DNA from 2 places in the Gordonia sihwensis genome. Region 1 is predicted to be linked to the other one. Evidence: riboswitches for the same ligand, from Rfam matches in the RefSeq annotation. Region 1 holds a riboswitch; the other holds the start of a gene.
What was found. A riboswitch is a leader RNA that binds a small molecule or an ion and turns the genes downstream of it on or off. The one in region 1 is predicted to bind thiamine pyrophosphate.
Positions count from the first base shown of each region.

Region 2: it holds a riboswitch for thiamine pyrophosphate, as region 1 does, so the genes downstream of both, P5P27_RS00695 (FAD-dependent oxidoreductase) here and thiC (phosphomethylpyrimidine synthase ThiC) in region 1, are expected to answer to the same signal.

Region 1 is NZ_CP121248.1:3,606,068-3,611,829, forward strand. It holds gene P5P27_RS17170 (barstar family protein) at 1-7, shown strand, start outside; gene P5P27_RS17175 (exodeoxyribonuclease III) at 12-794, shown strand; gene P5P27_RS17180 (GNAT family N-acetyltransferase) at 823-1,173, opposite strand; TPP riboswitch at 1,300-1,413, shown strand; gene thiC (phosphomethylpyrimidine synthase ThiC) at 1,405-3,096, shown strand; gene thiD (bifunctional hydroxymethylpyrimidine kinase/phosphomethylpyrimidine kinase) at 3,144-3,956, shown strand; gene P5P27_RS17195 (helix-turn-helix domain-containing protein) at 3,968-4,291, opposite strand; gene P5P27_RS17200 (AraC-like ligand-binding domain-containing protein) at 4,328-5,038, opposite strand; gene P5P27_RS17205 (hypothetical protein) at 5,341-5,762, shown strand, end outside.
Region 2 is NZ_CP121248.1:140,236-145,997, reverse strand. It holds gene P5P27_RS00710 (EamA/RhaT family transporter) at 1-776, shown strand, start outside; gene thiG (thiazole synthase) at 784-1,581, opposite strand; gene thiS (sulfur carrier protein ThiS) at 1,574-1,771, opposite strand; gene P5P27_RS00695 (FAD-dependent oxidoreductase) at 1,762-2,919, opposite strand; TPP riboswitch at 2,912-3,025, opposite strand; gene thiE (thiamine phosphate synthase) at 3,069-3,746, shown strand; gene P5P27_RS00685 (hypothetical protein) at 4,006-4,368, shown strand; gene P5P27_RS00680 (NUDIX hydrolase) at 4,406-4,864, opposite strand; gene P5P27_RS00675 (hypothetical protein) at 4,994-5,762, shown strand, end outside.

The sequences.
Region 1 (5,762 bases):
GGATTGACGCCATGCGCCTGGCGACGTGGAACGTGAACTCGATCCGCGCCCGATCCGAGCAGGTCGTGGCATGGATGAATCGGCATGCGATCGATGTGCTCGCGATGCAGGAGACCAAGTGCACCGACGATCAGTTCCCGGTGATGAGTTTTCTGGCCCACGGCTACGACGTCGCGTTCCACGGGTCGAGCGGATACAACGGCGTCGCGATCGCGTCCCGGATCGGGGTGCACGACATCCACATCGGATTCGACGGGCAGCCGCTCTACGCCGGTGAACGGGAGGCGCGAGCCATCTCGGCGACCTGCGGAGGCGTGCGCGTCTGGAGCCTGTACGCCCCCAACGGGCGCGAGCCGGGACACGATCACTTCCAGTACAAACTCGACTGGCTCAGCGCCCTCGCCGATGTCACATCGCTGGAACTGTCGCACGATCCCGCCGCCCAGGTCGCTCTCGCCGGAGACTGGAATGTGGCGCCGACCGACGAGGACGTGTGGGACCCCGAGTACTTCGCGTCCCGCACGCACACCTCCGACGAGGAGCGCGCCGCCTTCCGCCGCTTCGTCGAAGGCGGATTCGTCGACAGCGCGGCCCCCTTCACCCCCGGTCCGGGGACCTACACCTTCTGGGACTGCCAGGCCGGGCGCTTCGCCCGCAACGAGGGCATGCGCATCGACTTCGCGCTCTGCTCCCCCGCCTTGGACGACCGTATCCACGACGCCTTCATCGACCGCGACGCCCGCGCCGCGGAGGGCGCCAGCGATCACGCCCCCCTCGTGTTCGACCTGAGCTGATCCCGGCGGGTGCGCCGGTCGGTCCGCCTCAGGCGGAGGCCATCGCCACCATGCCGGGATGGGCGTCGAGGAAGTGCTTGGTGAAGGTGCACAGCGGCCGCACCTTGAGCTGGTTGTCGCGCATGTACTGCATGGCGCCGCCGGTGAGCCGAGTGGCCAGCCCGTGGCCGCTGTACTCGTCGTAGAGGACCGTGTGGAGGATCGTCACCACCTCGCCGTCGGGACCGTCGTCGATGCGATAGCCGAGCACGCCGACCAGGTCGCCGCCCACCCGCAACTCGAAGCGCTCCCGCTCCGGGTTGTGGGAGACCTCGGAGATCTGATGCAGCAGCGAGCGCGCCGACTGCGGCGGATGCGAGTGACGGACTTTGCGATGCATTCGTTGACCTCCTGTGACCAGCGTCACAAGATTACGTTCGTTCGACGGGGAGACGCAAGTCACATCTGTCACATCTGCATCACGATGCGACGCGACCGGACGACGTGAGTATGGTGGGCACCGCACAACTTCACACGCGGGGGCTCCCACGGAACCGGGGGCTGAGATGGCGACAGGCGGTCGTCGACCGCCTGAACCTGTCCGGATAATGCCGGCGTAGGGAGGATCATCATGGGCACATCCATGCCTGGAACCACACGTGACGACGCCACCGCCGAGGTGACCTGTGGCCCCATCGAGGGCAGCAGCAAGGTCTACCTCGACATCGACGGCATGGCCGTTCCCCAGCGTCGAGTGCATCTGACGAACGGCGAGCACCTCGACCTCTACGACACCTCCGGTCCGTACACCGACTCGTCGGCGACCATCGACCTCGAGAAGGGGCTGGCGAAGACGCGCGACTCCTGGGAACGGCCGGCACCGGTGCCCGTGGGCGGACACGACGCGGCCACCCAGCTGGCCTGGGCACGCGCCGGGATCGTGACGCCGGAGATGAGATACATCGCCGCGCGCGAGGGCGTCGACGCCGAGCTGGTCCGCAGCGAAGTGGCCGCCGGACGCGCGGTGATTCCGGTCAATCACCGCCACCCCGAGTCGGAGCCGATGATCATCGGCAAGGCCTTCGCGGTGAAGGTGAACGCGAACATCGGCAACTCTGCCGTCACCTCGTCCATCGCCGAAGAGGTGGAGAAGATGGTCTGGGCCACCCGGTGGGGCGCCGACACCATCATGGATCTCTCGACCGGCAAGGACATCCACCTCACTCGCGAATGGATCCTGCGCAACTCCCCCGTCCCGGTCGGAACCGTGCCGATCTACCAGGCGCTCGAGAAGGTGAACGGCGATCCCACGCGCCTGACCTGGGAGATCTACCGCGACACCGTCATCGAACAGGCCGAACAGGGCGTCGACTACATGACCGTGCACGCCGGCGTGCTCCTGCGTTACGTCCCGCTGACCGCCAAGCGGGTGACCGGCATCGTCTCGCGCGGCGGCTCCATCATGGCCGCATGGTGTCTGGCCCACCACACCGAGTCGTTCCTGTACACGCACTTCGACGAGCTGTGCGAGATCTTCGCGCGGTACGACATCACCTTCTCGCTCGGCGACGGCCTGCGCCCCGGGTCCATCGCCGATGCGAACGACGAGGCGCAGTTCGCCGAACTGCGGACCCTGGGCGAGCTGACGAAGATCGCCAAGAGCCACGGCGTACAGGTGATGATCGAGGGCCCCGGGCACGTCCCGATGCACAAGATCGCCGAGAACGTCCGGCTCGAGGAAGAGCTGTGTGAGGAGGCCCCGTTCTACACGCTCGGCCCGCTCGCCACCGACATCGCGCCGGCCTACGACCACATCACCTCCGCGATCGGCGCCGCGATGATCGCGCAGGCCGGCACGGCGATGCTCTGCTACGTGACGCCGAAGGAGCACCTGGGGCTGCCGAACCGGGACGACGTGAAGGTCGGCGTCATCACCTACAAGATCGCGGCACACTCGGCCGACCTCGCCAAGGGGCATCCGCGCGCCCAGGAACGCGACGACGCCCTCAGCAAGGCGCGCTTCGAGTTCCGCTGGACCGATCAGTTCAACCTCGCGCTCGATCCCGACACGGCACGCGAGTACCACGATGAGACGATGCCCGCCGAGCCGGCGAAGACCGCGCACTTCTGCTCCATGTGCGGCCCCAAGTTCTGCTCCATGCGGATCTCGGCCGACGTCCGCACCTATGCACAGGAGAACGGGCTCGTCACGCAGGAGGACATCGACGCGCGGCTGGCACAGGACATGGCGGCCAAATCGGCCGAGTTCGCGGCGGCGGGAAACCAGGTGTACCTGCCGATCTCCGAGGCCGCCGCGCCGTGACCCTGCGGCTTCCGCAGGCCGGCCCCGGCGTCACCCCGGTCCGGGTGATGACCGTGGCCGGCTCCGATTCCGGCGGCGGCGCGGGCATTCAGGCCGATATGCGCACCTTCGCGATGCTCGGCCTGCACGCCTGCGTCGCGGTCACCGCGGTGACCGTGCAGAACTCCACCGGGGTCACCGGAATCCAGGAGATCGATCCGGCGGTGGTCGCGGCGCAGATGCACTCGGTGGTTCCCGACATCGGCGTCTGTGCGGTCAAGACGGGGATGCTGGCCTCCGATCCGATCATCACGGCGATCGCCGAAGCCGCGACGCAGCTCGGCATCGGCGGTGACACGGGAGTGCCGCTGGTGGTCGATCCCGTCTGCGCGTCGATGCACGGCGATCCCCTGCTGGCGTCCGACGCCCTCGGTGCGCTCACCGAGCGGTTGATGCCGCTCGCCACGGTCGTCACGCCGAACCTGGACGAGGTGCGCCTACTGACCGGGATCGACGTCGTGGACGGTGCGAGCCAACGGGCGGCCGCCGCGGCACTGCGCGAGACGGGCGCCCGGTGGGCCCTGGTGAAGGGCGGCCACCTGCGGGGCAGCGAACACAGCCCCGACATCCTGTACGACGGCCGAGAGTTCCTGGAGTTCCCGGGCAGACGCATCGACACCCCGCACGACCACGGTGCGGGTGACACCCTGGCCGCGGCGATCACCGGCGCGCTGGGCCACGGCTACCGCGTGCCCGACGCCGTGGCCTTCGCGAAGCGGTGGGTCACCCGCGGCCTGGCCGCCGCCTATCCGCTCGGCGCCGGCCACGGCCCGGTGAACCCGCTGTGGCGGCTCGATCCGGCGGCCGACTCCCCGCCGTGACCGGCCCGCCGCTATCCGCGCACGCGGTGGCGATACTCCACCGGTCCGACGCCGTAGCGCTGCTTGAACCGGTTCCGGAAGGTCGCGACCGTCGGGAAGCCCGATGAGAGCGCGATGGTGCTGATCGAGGCGCCCGCGTTCTGCATGAGCATCTCGTGGGCGGTCTGCAGCCGGCGATCGGCGATCCGGCTCGCGAGCGAGGTGTCGCAGTTCTCGAAGTAGCGGTACAGCTGGCGGCGCGAGAGGTGCAGCCGCTCGGCGATCGCGTCCGGGGAGAAGCTGGGATCGCGGTGGTGGCGGTCGATGAGGTCGCGAGCGGCCTCCTGGACGAACAGGGCGTTGTCCTCGGTGCCGGTCGGAGAACCGTCGAGTTACGACAGCGCGGCGACAATCAGATCGACGGCGGCCTGCTCCGAGACGGTGCCCGTCGCCTGCCCCGCATTGAGCGCCGAGGTCTCGGCGGCGAATCGGCGGACGAAGACCGCGGCCGCGCGGGCCAGCGGGGTGTTGGCCGCGATGGGACGCTGCAGCCGCTCGGCGATGTGGCGGTGCTTGCCGAGCCGATTGAACGGGATGAGCAGTCCGGACGGGTCGGCCACGGCGTTGGTCACCAGGCTGTACGGGGTCGCGTTGCTGACGAACACCAGGTCGCCGGGGCCGTAGACGAACTCCCGGCCGTTCTGCCGGATGAGTGACTGTCCGCGCATACCGCTGACACTGACCACCAGAGAGTCCGACGGCTCGTTCCGCACCCGCTCCGCCGTGCGCTCCATCGTCATCGCGGGCTGCAGTGCGCAGTAGGTCACGATCGACGACAGACTCTGTGCGAAGCGCATCGCATGAAAGGTCTCCGGTTCCGCGATGCGGACGTCGACCGTCGGGCTGTAGGCGGTGGTGCCGGAATGGCCGGTGAACCGGTCCGGACGCGGGCGCGTCGGGACACTGCCGACGCCGAGCCGCGCTTCCCATTCGGCGACGGTGCGCGGAGTGAGCCGGGTCGCCAGTCCGGGACGTGCCGCCTGAGGGAACGAAGCGCGCGTATTGGACAGACTTGTCTTGGGCAGGGTTGCACTATGGGGCATGAGGAGACCTTCTACGCATGGGGGACATGGCGAGGTGGGCCTGGCTTTGGGAGGGAGCCTTGCTTTCTCATCTGACATACTTGCACACCCAATTATCAGTGTCGAGCGAATCACCAAAAGCGCCAAGGTGATATTCGGGTCACATCGGGCGGGTCCGATCGGCAAACTTGCGTCGCAACTGTCACTACCTGGGGGTAACTGCTAGCAGGCCGGCATCGCGGCATACCCGGCGCGGTACTGTTCTGGGAGACCGCGGCGCGACGACCCGCCGCGGCCCGCATCGTCTCGTCCTAGGAGCGCCCGTGACCCAGCCGCCGAACGACGGCCCCACGACACCCCCGTCGAGCGAGCCGCAGTACCCGGCGTCCGCGGGACAGACCGCCTACAGCAACCAGCCTGCGGGGTACGGCCCGCCGACCGGCCCTCCGGAACCCGTGACGGCCGCCGCCGCGGAGACCGCGGCCGTCCGGCGCTGGCGGATCATCACCGCGGTCGCCTGCCTCGCCGCCGCTCTCGTCATCGTCAGCTTCTTCCTCGTCGGCCAGAGCCGATCGTCCGACAGCCAGGCTCCGGTCACCGAGACCGTCGTCGACACCACCACGGTGATCTCGACGACCACCGGCAGCGCCGCCACGCGCACCGCGACCGACACCGTGACCGAGACCGCGACCGAGACAGCGACGTCGAACGCCACGGCCACGCGCACCGTGACCGACACGGTCAC
Region 2 (5,762 bases), 790 kb from region 1:
TCGATCCCGCGTTCATCCTCGGGACTGTCATGGTCATCGTCGGCTTCGCGGGCGGCGCCGTCGCCGCGCGTTTCCTGCCGCTGTTCCTGGCTCAGTCGATCGTGTCCGCCAACCTCGTCGTCACGGCACTGCTCGGAACACTCCTGCTCAATATCGTTCTGCACACCCGTGACTGGGTCGCGATCTGGCTCGTGGTGCTCTCCCTGTTCCTGCTCGGCGTGTCGTCGTCCCCGGGCGTCAAGGACAGCGCGTCGATGACCTTCCACTGGGGTCTGATGATCGCGACCATCCTGCTGTGCACCGTCTCCCTGGTCGGCGTGTACCGGGGCGGTAAGTTCGCCGCGCCGATCGGCGGTGCCGGCGCGGGGCTGCTGTTCGGCGTGATCGCGTGTTCGGTCCGGGTGCTCGACGGCCTGGAGAAGTTCGACATCCTGACCATCCTGGGTGACCCCGCGGCGTGGTCGATCGCGATCGCCGGAGCGATCGGTTTCTACGTGCAGACGGTGACGCTGCAGGTCGGTGCCGTCAGCGGCGTGACCGCGATGCTGGTGGTCGGTGAGACCGCGGGCCCCAGCATCATCGGCGTGGCCTTCCTGGGCGACAGCGCACACCCCGGTCTCGGCTGGCTCGCGGTGGTCGGCTTCATCGGCGCCGTGGTCGGCGCGGTCCTCGTCGCCTGGTACGGCACCGGCGACCCCGACCACTTCGGGGAGGCCCCGCCGGAGAAGGGCGGATGGCGCCGCGGCCGCGAGCAGGTCGACGACGCGGACCGCTGACGCGTCCTCAGCAGATCGCGGAACGGCTCGGCGAGGATGCCTGCGCCCAGAACCGCTTCGGGATCCGGCCGGCGTGCGCGGCCAGGTATCCGGCGACGACGGCGTGGCGCATGGCCGCGGCCATCGCCGCCGGGTCGTCCGCGCGCGTGACCGCCGAGGCCAGCAGGACGGCGTCGCAGCCGAGTTCCATGGCCAGTGCCGCGTCGCTCGCCGTCCCGATGCCGGCGTCGAGCACCACCGGCACCTCGGCCCGCGCGACGATCATCTCGATGTTGTGTGGATTGGAGATGCCGAGCCCGGTCCCGATCGGCGAGCCCAGCGGCATCACCGCGGCCACCCCCGCGTCTTGCAGACGCAGAGCGAGGACCGGGTCGTCGTTGGTGTACGCGAGAACCTGAAAGCCGTCGGCGACCAGCGCCGATGCGGCGTCCACCAACTCGAGCGGATCGGGCAGCAACGTGCGGTCGTCGGCCACCACTTCCAGCTTGACCAGATCCGTCTCGCACGCCTCACGGGCGAGCTGCGCGGTCAGTACCGCCTCGGCCGTGGTGTGACAGCCCGCCGTGTTCGGCAGGACCGCGATTCCGAGGCGACGCAGCAGGTCGAGCACACCGGTCCCGGACTCCGGACTGATGCGGCGCATCGCCACCGTCGTCAGCTCGGTTCCGGAGGCGATCAATGCACGTTCGAGCACAGCGAGATTCGGCGCGCCGCCGGTCCCCGTGATGAGCCGCGAACCGAACTCGCGGCCGGCCACGGACAGCGGCGGCACCTCCCCGACCGGTCCCTGTGCTGTGTCAGCCACCCTGCACCGCCGTCAGGATGTCGATCTCGGCGTACGCACCGAGCGGTCGGTCCCACTCGGCTTTGGAACGCACCACCCCGTCCACGGCCACCGCGACTCCGCAGTCGGGCAGGTCGAGGTGGGCCAGCAGCCCGGTGACGGTCGGCGCGTCATCGAAGGTGACGGTGTCGCCGTTGACGGTCAGTTCCATGTCGGCTCCCTGTTGTCGGTGTTGTCAGTTGCGATCGGATCCACCCGCGAGTCCGGTCCGCGCCGATCCGGCGGTCGGAGGAGGGCGGCCACGCGCGCCGCGGTCCACGGGGCGAGCGCGATGCCGTTGCGGCCGTGCCCGGCGGCGACGAGAATCCGCTCGTCCACCCGCCGCACCACGGGCACACCGTCCGGCGACGACGGGCGGATCCCCGCGCCCGCCTCGGCGAGTTCGTAGGTGCGCAGTCCCGGCATCAGCTCGGCGGCGTCGGCGAGCAGATCGCCCACCCCGCCCGCCAGCGGCATCCGATCACCGTCGTCGTAGGCCTCGTACTGGGTGGCGCCCACGACCACCCCGTCATCCCTCGGCACCAGGTACAGGGCGCGCCCATGCCAGCGGGCCCGGATCACATGCGTCGGCGGCGGCACCGACCAACGTGTGCGGCGCAGTCGGAGGATCTCGCCCTTCTCACCGCGGAGTTCCACGCTCGGCAGCAGCCTGCGGGAACCGAGGCCGGCCGCGACCAGCACCTGATCCCCGGGGATCGTCGACAGATCGGTCACCCGCCCGCGCTCCCAGATCACTCCGCGGCTCTTGAGCGCGCGTTGCAGCGCGGCGATCAGCCGCCGGTTGTCGAGCGACCCCTCACCGACCGCGTGAAACCCTCCGGCCACGCCGCGCACCAGCGCGGGTTCGGCTGCACGCAGCTCGGCCGGTGTCATCGCGGGCAGCCGGTCGGCGTCGCCGGGCGACGTGGACAGCCCGAACCGCACCTGTGTCCGCAGGTGCTCCAGGTCGGCCGGCGCGGCACCGATCAGCAAGCTGTCGGCGGCCGTCCGCACGGTCGGATCCCCGAGTCGTTCGAGCAGGGCGGGCCATCGCGCCACCGAGTCCCGCGAGATCGCCAGCAGCCGGTCCTCGCCGGGATGTCCTTCTGCGAAGCAGCCGAGCATGCCGCCCGCGACGTGCGCGGCCCGCTCCTGCGGTCCGGCGTCGAAGACGCGCACCCGCCATCCGCGGTCGGCGGCGGACAGGGCGCACGTGAGGCCGACGACGCCGCCCCCGATCACCGACAGCTCACCGACTCGCTCAGTGCGAGGGTCCATCGGAGAGGCGATCTGTTCGCCGGATGCGGTTTCACCAGACATGACGTCAGCCTTCCTTCGCCGGCATGACCCGGATCAGGTGTGACGGTCAGCGCCGGCGCAGCGCACTCTCAGCCCGGCGGACCTCCGGACTCCCGTGTCGATAACGCCTCACAGTCTACCGCCCGGCATCGGCGACTACGGTGTCGGTCATGGATGCCCGCACTCGTCTCGCCACCTCCCGCCTGTACCTGTGCACCGACGCGCGGCGCGAGCGCGGCGACCTGATCGACTTCGTCCGGAGCGCTCTCGCGGGCGGCGTCGACATCGTCCAGCTGCGCGACAAGAATTCGCCCGGGGAACGCGAGTTCGGCGAGCTCACCGCCGTGCAGGAGCTGGAACTGCTGCGGCGGCTGCGCGAACTGACGCACGCCGCGGGTGCGCTGCTGGCGGTCAACGACCGGGCCGACGTCGCGGTCGCGTCCGGCGCCGACGTCCTCCACGTCGGCCAGGACGATCTGCCGCCCGCCACCGCCCGGCGCATCGTCGGCCCCGACGTGGTGATCGGCCGCTCCACGCACACCGTGGAGCAGGCGCTCACCGCCGATGCCGATCCCGACGTGGACTACTTCTGTACCGGCCCGTGCTGGACGACGCCGACCAAACCGGGCCGGGCGGCCACTGGACTGGAGTTCGTCAGCGCGGTCGCCGCGGCGCGGCCCAGCAAGGCGTGGTTCGCGATCGGCGGCATCGACCTGCCCCGCGTTCGAGAGGTCACCGACGCGGGCGGCGAGCGCATCGTGGTGGTCCGGGCGATCACCGGTGCCGACGATCCCGCGACCGCCGCGCGCGACCTCCGGACGGCTTGCCTTTCCGGCACGGCGGAGTAAGCTGCTTGCCATCATGACGTGGAAGCTTCTTGTAGCCCGCCGCAGCGGGGTCTGATTCGACCGACCCCCCGCTGCGGGGTTGTCGTCTCTCCACATTCTCTGAGCTCGTCGGTCATCGAATCTTCGACCGAAATGAAGGCTCCCGATGCGTTCCATTCAGATCCTGCCGACATCCTGTACCCGTAACGGATACGACCGTCCGCAGCAGTCCCGCTCCTCTCGGCGACTGCCGAACTGGTTCCCACGGGAGGCGGCCGACATGACCACTTCGAGTTTCGACCAGACCTACGCACCCGCCGGCGACATCGCGTTGGAGGCGATCACGATCGAGCCGGGTCGCGGCGACACCGTCACCTGCCGCGCACGGATCAATCTCGGCCGACGATGCCACGACGTCAGCGCCACCGCGGTCGGCGCCATCGGCGCGATGACCGAGGTGCTGTACGCACTGGGCGCGGGCGTCGAGATCGTCTCGCTGTACCAGCATCAGGAGGACGGCGAGACCGTCACCTACCTGCTCTGCGAACGCGATCTGCACCGGAGTTGGTCGTACGGCCGGGGCCGCACCGGCGACGAGGCCACCATCAACGCGCTGATCGCGGGAGCCAATCAGCTGGCGTGAGCTCGCTCAGGTGGGCCCGAGCTCGGGCGGGCCGGACTCAGGTGAGCCGGGCCAGCAGCCCCGGCCACGCCTTCGCCAGACCGGGATGCAGCGGCAGCTCGGCCACCGACTCGGCGGGCACCCAGCGCAGTTCGGCGGACTCCCCGTTGCCGACCGTCGCGACCGGCGAATCAGCCTTGGCGATGACCGTCGTGTAACTCCACTCCGGCGCCGAGTGCGTGACGATCGACTCGATCACCGCGACGTCCGACTCAGCTATCCCGGCTTCCTCGTGCGCTTCACGCACCGCGGCCTGTTCCACGCTCTCGTGCGAGTCGCGGGCACCGCCCGGCAGCCCCCACGTACCGCCCTGATGCGACCACACGGCGCGATGCTGGAGCAGCACCACGACGCCTGAGTCGGCCGGCGCGCACAGCAGCAGACCCGCCGCCCCGAAGCGTCCCCAGTAGCGCGCACCGTCCGCACCGAACACCCAGCCGTCACCGTCACCGCGCACCCTGCGACCTCCTGCACCGACCCACCGACTTCAGATCGGCTTCTCTGACGAATCACCGTACCGGGCTGTCCGTCTACTCGCAGCCGCGCCGACTAGGGTTGAGCGCAGCACATCCGAAAGGGACAACTCGTGGCCGGCCAGGTTTACCGAGTGCGCTCGGCACTCACGCATGCGGGCCGCAGTGTGCTGCCCGACCGTGGCGCGCCGAGCCCCACTCTGCGCCAGGTGATCGCCGACCGGCGCGAGATCGCCGCCATGACCCGCGAGCGGGTCTCGTCGCCGTTGCTGACGATGCGCTTCTACGCGACCACCACGCCCGGCAAACTCGTCATCATCCTGCTCGCGATGGTCCTCGCATGCGGTCTCACCGGCTGGTACTCGTCCGTCTCGCTCACCGAGCGAAGCCAGACCCTCGAAGCACTCGTCGACCGCGCCGAGCCGCAGGCCGAGGCCGCCGAGGTCCTCTACAGTTCGCTGTCGGTGGCCGACGCCGCGGCCAACTCCGCGTTCATCTCCGGCGGCCGCGAGTCCCCCGACCTCCGCGCGGAGTACACCGACTCCATCGCGACGGCGTCCTCCGCGCTCATCGCCGCCGCGGACGGACTGTCCACGGCGGCGGAGGTGTCCGAGCGCGACAAGCCCTCGCGTGACGATCTCGACACCATCGCCACCAGCATCCCGGTGTACACGGGCCTCATCGAGACCGCACGCACCAACAACCGGCTCGCGAACCCCGTCGGATCGGCCTACCTCAGCGAGGCCTCGTCATTGATGATCGAGACCATCCTGCCCGCGGCGCAACGCCTCTACGAGGACCGGTCGTCGGCGATCTCCGACCCCCAGCGCACCCTCACCGTCCCACCGTGGGGCGTCTACGTGGCGCTGCTGATCATCATCG